Regions from separate parts of the Pseudomonas sp. m6p genome, predicted to be linked through region 1. Evidence: riboswitches for the same ligand, from Rfam matches in the RefSeq annotation. Region 1 holds a riboswitch; the other holds the start of a gene.
What was found. Region 1 has a riboswitch for cobalamin ahead of cobW (cobalamin biosynthesis protein CobW). Riboswitches for the same ligand answer to the same signal wherever they lie in the genome.

Region 1 (3,408 bases):
CCTTACGGCGGGTCACTTTGGCAAAAGCCCCAAAGTAACCAAAGGGCTTTACCCTGACGTTCGGCCCTCGCTTGGGCTCGGGTTCCTTCGCTGCGGGATTCATCCGGGGGCAGCGCCTACGGTTTGCTTCGCTGCACCTCCTCTCGCTGTGTTTGGCTGCGCCAAACGGTCGCTGCGCTCCCACCCCGGATAAATCCCTCCACTCAGCCTGCCGACGGGCCTTGAGATCAAAAGCTTTACTCGAGCTAACGCTCATCGTGTTGAGTGGGGCGGCTTCGCCGCATGGGGTGTGCACGAATTAAATTGTGGGAGCTGGCTTGCCAGCGATGGCGGCCTGACAGCCGACCAAATTCCTAACTGAATACACCCAATCCCTGTAGGAACTGCCGAAGGCTGTGATCTTTTGATCTGGCTTTGGCTTTGGCTTTGGCTTTGGCTTTTGATCTTCAGCCCCTTCGGCAGGCCGAGCGAAGGTGTCCATCCGGGGGTAGGCGCGCAGCGCCATGCGGCGAAGCCGCATACATCGAGAGGAGGTGCAGCGAAGCAAACCGTAGGCGATGCCCCCGGATGGACACCGTAGGGAGGGAACACTGAGCCTCAGCGAAGTGCCGTACGCCGGGGCAAAGCCTTTTGGGTTACCTTTTCGGCGTCTGGAAAAGGTGACTCGCTGTAAGAGCGAAACCGCCAGCGGCGACACCCGCAGAAACAGATATGCCCCCAATCCAAAAAAAACCAGATCCCGTAACCCGAGGTCTGGCAAAAGTGACCCGCCGCAACGGCGAAACCGTAATCAGCAACCCCCGCAGCAACGGATATGCCCCCAATCCAAACATTGACCCATCCTCAACCCATGCGTAGCCTTGCACCTTCGAGGTTCTTCGGCCCACGCTGAAGCTAAGAAGGGAACGCGGTCAAAGCCGCGGCTGCCCCCGCAACTGTGAACGGTGAAGTTCGTTGCCACGCCACTGCCAGCTCAATCCACTGAGCCCGCGGGAAGGCGCAGCGAATGCCAGGCCCAAGGCCTGAACACCGTCAGCCAGGAGACCTGCCTCGTGACAGATTTCTCACTACAACCGGGCGGGGTGATCCGGTGGCGAATTCTTCCGCGCGCACGCTCGCAGCGGATCTCGTCCCGTATGCCCGCCACCTTGCCAAAGGGCATCCGATGAAAACACTGGCCAAACTCCCCGTCACCATCGTCACCGGTTTCCTCGGCTCGGGCAAAACCACCTTGCTGCGCCATATGCTCGACAACGCTCAGGGCCGCCGTATCGCGGTGATCGTCAACGAGTTCGGCGAGCTGGGAATCGACGGTGAGATCCTCAAACAATGCACCATCGGCTGCACCGAAGAAGAAGCCACCGGCCGCGTCTACGAACTGGCCAACGGCTGCCTGTGCTGCACAGTGCAGGAAGAGTTCTTCCCGGTGATGCGCGAACTGGTCGCCCGTCGCGGCGATCTCGATCACATTCTGATCGAGACGTCCGGTCTGGCTCTGCCAAAACCATTGGTGCAAGCCTTCCAGTGGCCGGAAATCCGCAACGCCTGCACCGTGGACGCGGTGATCACCGTGGTCGACAGCCCGGCCGTGGCCGCCGGTACCTTCGCCGCGTTCCCGGATCAGGTCGATGCCCAGCGCAAACTCGATCCGAATCTGGATCACGAATCGCCGCTGCACGAACTGTTCGCCGACCAACTGGCCAGCGCCGATCTGGTGATCCTCAACAAGGCCGATCAGACCAGCGCCGAAGATCTGGCTCGCGTTCGCGCTGAAGTCGCTGAAGAACTGCCGCCAGCGGTGAAAATCATCGAAGCCAGCAACGGTCGCCTGCCGCTGGACGTGCTGATCGGTCTCGGTGCCGGTTCCGAAGAACACATCGACAGCCGCCACAGCCATCACGATCACCACCACGACGGTGATGACGATCACGATGACCACGATCACGACGCCTTCGATTCGATCTCCATTGAACTGCCGCAAGCCGACGAAAGCCTGTTGCTCGACGCGCTGACGCAATTGGTGGTCAAGCACGGCATCCTGCGTGTGAAGGGCTTCGCGGCGATTCCGAACAAGCCGATGCGTCTGTTGATTCAAGGCGTGGGCACGCGTTTCGACAAGCACTTCGACCGCCAGTGGGGCGCTGATGAATCGCGTGTCACTCGTCTGGTGCTGATCGGCCAGAAGCTCGACGCCGCGCAACTCGAAGCGCAACTGCGCGCCGCGCTCAGCGTTTAAGCCATGCACCTGCTCAGGACCCAGCCCGGCGGTTTCGTGTCGGATGACAACATTGCCGACCTTGGACAAACCCCCGCCGAGCTGGTGATCCTGTGCAGCGGCGATTCCAGCCTGGCGCTGCTCGCCGAAGCGGCGCAGCAACTGCCTGAGGATTACCCGAGCCTGCGCCTGGCCAATCCGATGCAGGTGCAGAATCACGCCTCGGTCGATCTGTATGTCGATGAGGTGCTACGGCACGCCAAGGTCATTCTGATTTCGTTGCACGGCGGCATCGCCTATTGGCGTTACGGTGTCGAGCGTCTGGTGGAATTGTCCGAGCGCGGCGTGCAGGTGATTCTGGTACCGGGGGATGACCGTCCCGACCCGGAACTCAGCGACCTGAGCACCGTGCCCGCCGAAGATCGCGACCGTCTCTGGCAGTTTTTGCGTCAGGGCGGCATGGGCAATGCGCAGGGCTTCTTCCATTGCCTGGCCAACCGCTGGCTGTCGCGCGACTACACCTGGGGCGAGCCGCAGGCGCTGCCGCGTACGGCGATTTACCACCCACAGAAAAACACCGCCGCACTGAGCGACTGGCAAGCCGATTGGCTGCCCGGTCAACCAGTGGCGGCGGTGTTGTTTTATCGCTCGCATTTGCAAGCGGCGAACACCGCGTTCATCGACGTGTTCTGCCAACGCTTGCAGGCGGCGGGGCTCAATCCGTTGCCGATCGCCGTCGCCAGCCTGAAAGAACCCGGCTGCCTGTCGGTGGTCGAGGACTGGCTGGATGAGGTCGAAGCTGCGGTGATCCTCAACACCACCGGCTTCGCGCAATCCAGCCCGGAAGCGCCGCACCTGCGGCCGTTCCGGCGCAATATTCCGGTGATTCAGGCGATCTGCGCCCAGGACAACGAGCCGGGCTGGCGTGACAGCGAACAGGGGCTGGGGCCACGAGATCTGGCGATGCACATTGCCTTGCCGGAACTCGACGGGCGCATCATCAGCCGGCCGATCAGCTTCAAGGATCTGGCCTGGCGCAGCGAGCGCAGTCAGTCCGACGTGGTCTGCTACCGGGCGCAACCCGAGCGCATGGATTTTGTCGCTGAACTGGCCCGACGCTGGAGCGATCTGGCGCGGTTGCCGAACGCGGAAAAACGTATTGCGCTGATCCTCGCCAACTACCCGACCCGCGA
Region 2 (3,408 bases), 1.8 Mb from region 1:
CATGACTTTCTTCATCACCCAGCCGCGAATACCACTGCTGTCATCCGGCTTGGGCGGCGCGTTGGTTTCCGCCACCAATACGTCACCGTTGGGCAGCACGTAGAGCCAGCGTGGGTGATCGAGGCCTTCGGCAAATGCAGCCACTTGCGTACCGGCTGCGGCGGTCGGTTTGCCACCTGCAGGCCAGCCGACCGCTGGGGCGATGTTCACCGTCGGGATCAGGGTTTTGTTCGGTTCAGGCAGTTTCGGTGACGGACCGGTGCCGTCGGAAACCTGCAGGCTGGAGGATTCACCGCAGGCGGCGAGCCCTCCGGCGAGAGCGATGACGAGAGCGAGTCGGGTTTTGCGCATTGCTGATCTTCCCTATGAATGCATGCTTAATCATAGAGGAGCTTGCGCACCCGATGGTTCAACCGCTCAACCGCGGGCCTCTTTGAACAGCACGGCGATGCCCGGATGATAGTTGCCCGCTTCGCTGCGCAACTTGCGGTAGGCGTAGGGGAAATACCAGGCCACGGCGCAGCAGTGTTCCTTTTGCAGGTCGTCGACCATGTCCTGCAGTTCTTCGGGGCTGGCACTGTGCTGGGCCTTCTGCGGGGCGACGAACAGACAGCCGAGTTTGAGGTCACTGGCGAAGCTGATGCGTTTGGCATCGCTGGTGATGTCCAGCAGGGCCTGAGTCAGGTTGAGGTTGTTGACCCGCGGCCAGCGCTGGGTGGCCTGAAGGTAGGCGCGGTCTTCGGCCCCGGCGATGAACAGGTCGGCGCGGGCATTGCGCTCGCCGTCCTCGTTCTGCTTGCGGGTGGTGGTATCGCAGAGGGTAACCAACTCGGCCATCCATGCCGCAGCGGAGAGCAAGCCGAGATTGGCTTTCTCGTCATGCCAGTAGGGTGTGTCGTTGTCACCGCGTACCGCGTTGTAACGGTCAATACAGTCAAACCAGCGTTCAAGCACCGGGCGCAGGAATTCCAGGCGCGGGTTGCTGATGATCATGCCTTGCATCGTCATCATCCTTATTGTTGTGGTGTGCTTTTTCAATCAAAAGCATGGCTCTTTGATATCACTTGTCTCAGTGTGGCACAAGATTGGCGTCAGATAATTGATCGGCGGCAGTTATTCGCCCGACGGCCCCCTCTTTAATTGACGCTCCATCCCCAACCCTCTAACCTTCGCGGCTTGTTTCAGGTGCTCTGTGACGCGTGTCGACAGAGTGAAACAGGGAAGCCGGTGAGGGTTGTCTTCAGGTGAAAGACGATCACGATCCCGGCGCTGCCCCCGCAACGGTAAATGAGTGAAAACTGCGCATTGAGCCACTGTGTCGACCGACGCGGGAAGGCGCGCAGTCAGGCGATTCGCCGCTCATGAGCCCGGAGACCGGCCTGATCCATCCAGCGGCATCACGGTGGGCGATGCCAGGCTTTTTGCCGTCTGTTCTTGTGCCTGCCCGCCGTTATCCAGCCTCAACGGAGAGCTCCCCCATGACCGATTCCCCCGAGCGCGACGAACGCCATCTGGCGCGTATGCAGCGCAAAAAAGCCGTGATCGACGAACGCATCGCCAATTCGCCCGACGAGTGCGGCCTGGTGCTGGTGTTGACCGGCAATGGCAAAGGCAAAAGCAGCTCGGCGTTCGGCATGCTTGCCCGTGCCATGGGCCACGGCATGCAGTGCGGTGTGGTGCAGTTCATCAAGGGCCGCAACAGCACTGGCGAAGAACTGTTTTTCCGCCGCTTCCCCGAGCAAGTGCGTTTTCACGTAATGGGCGAGGGTTTCACCTGGGAAACCCAGGACCGCCAGCGTGACATCGCCGCCGCCGAAGCTGCGTGGGCAGTGTCCCGCGAGCTGCTGCGCGATCCGTCGATCGGCCTGGTGGTGCTGGATGAACTGAACATTGCCCTGAAACACGGCTACCTCGATCTGGATCGAGTGCTCAGCGACCTGCAGGCGCGTCCGCCGATGCAGCACGTGATCGTCACCGGCCGCGCGGCCAAACCGGAAATGATCGAGATGGGCGACACCGTCACCGAAATGGGTATGCTCAAGCACGCCTTCCAGGCCGGCATCAAAGCGCAGAAAGGCGTCGAACTTTGAATCAACCACGTCACTGCCCGGCGGTGCTGATTGCCGCCCCGGCCTCCGGTCAGGGCAAGACCACCGTCACCGCCGCGCTCGCTCGCTTGCATCGCAATCAGGGGCGCAAGGTGCGCGTGTTCAAGTGCGGCCCGGACTTCCTCGACCCGATGATTCTCGAGCGCGCCAGCGGTGCGCCGGTGTATCAAATGGACATGTGGATGGTCGGCGAGCAGGAAAGCCGCCGCCTGTTGTGGGAAGCCGCCGCCGAAGCCGATCTGATCCTGATCGAAGGCGTGATGGGCCTGTTCGACGGCACGCCGTCCAGTGCTGATCTGGCGCGGCATTTCGGCGTGCCGGTGCTTGGTGTGATCGATGGCACCGCCATGGCCCAGACCTTTGGTGCACTGGCGCTGGGGTTGGCGCGCTATCAGCCGGACCTGCCGTTTGCCGGGGTGCTGGCCAACCGCGTCGGCACTTTGCGTCATGCGCAATTGCTCGAAGGCAGCCTCACCGAAGGTCTGCGTTGGTACGGCGCGCTGTCGCGGGAAACCGGGATCGAGTTGCCGAGCCGCCATCTCGGTCTGGTGCAAGCCAGCGAACTGAATGATCTGGACCTGCGTCTCGACGCGGCCGCCCAAGCGTTGGCCAGCAGTTGCGAGGTAGCGCTGCCACCGGCCGTGGAGTTCGCCGCGCCTGAAGTGATCCCTGCTGAGCCGCTGCTCGACGGCGTGCGCATTGCCGTCGCTCGTGACGAAGCCTTTGCCTTCACCTACGGTGCCAGCCTCGATCTGCTGCGGGCGATGGGCGCCGAGTTGAGTTTCTTTTCGCCGATCCGCGATACCCAATTGCCCGACGCCGACAGTCTGTATTTGCCCGGTGGTTACCCGGAATTGCACCATGTCTCGCTGGCGCGAAACACCGCGATGCTGGATGCGATTCGCGCGCACCACGCCGCCGGCAAACCACTGCTTGCCGAGTGCGGCGGCATGCTCTATCTGCTCGACGCGTTGACCGATGTCGAAGGCACCCGCGCCGAACTGGTCGGGCTGCTGCGCGGTGAGGCAGTGATGCAAAAACGTCTGGCGGCACTGGCACTGCAAGCGGTGGATTTGCCGGAGGGCTCGCTGCGTGGGCACACCTATCACCATTCCCTGACCAGCACCGAGCTGACGCCGATTGCCCGGGGCATCAGCCCGAATGGCGGGCGCGGGGCGGAGGCGGTTTATCGGGAGGGGCGGATGACGGCGTCGTACGTGCATTTTTACTTTCCGTCGAACCCGACTGCGATTGCCGCATTGTTTGCGCCAGATCTCAAGGCCGCCATCGCTGGCAAGCC

Region 2: another riboswitch for cobalamin. It lies ahead of cobO (cob(I)yrinic acid a,c-diamide adenosyltransferase); the one in region 1 lies ahead of cobW (cobalamin biosynthesis protein CobW).

What each region holds. Positions count from the first base shown of each region.
Region 1 covers NZ_CM147084.1:2,817,426-2,820,833, reverse strand. The annotation lists cobalamin riboswitch at 855-1,067, shown strand; gene cobW (cobalamin biosynthesis protein CobW) at 1,166-2,236, shown strand; gene cobN (cobaltochelatase subunit CobN) at 2,240-3,408, shown strand, end outside.
Region 2 covers NZ_CM147084.1:1,057,913-1,061,320, forward strand. The annotation lists gene ACYZUM_RS04985 (PQQ-dependent sugar dehydrogenase) at 1-351, opposite strand, end outside; gene ACYZUM_RS04990 (hypothetical protein) at 418-1,002, opposite strand; cobalamin riboswitch at 1,167-1,397, shown strand; gene cobO (cob(I)yrinic acid a,c-diamide adenosyltransferase) at 1,479-2,090, shown strand; gene ACYZUM_RS05000 (cobyrinate a,c-diamide synthase) at 2,087-3,408, shown strand, end outside.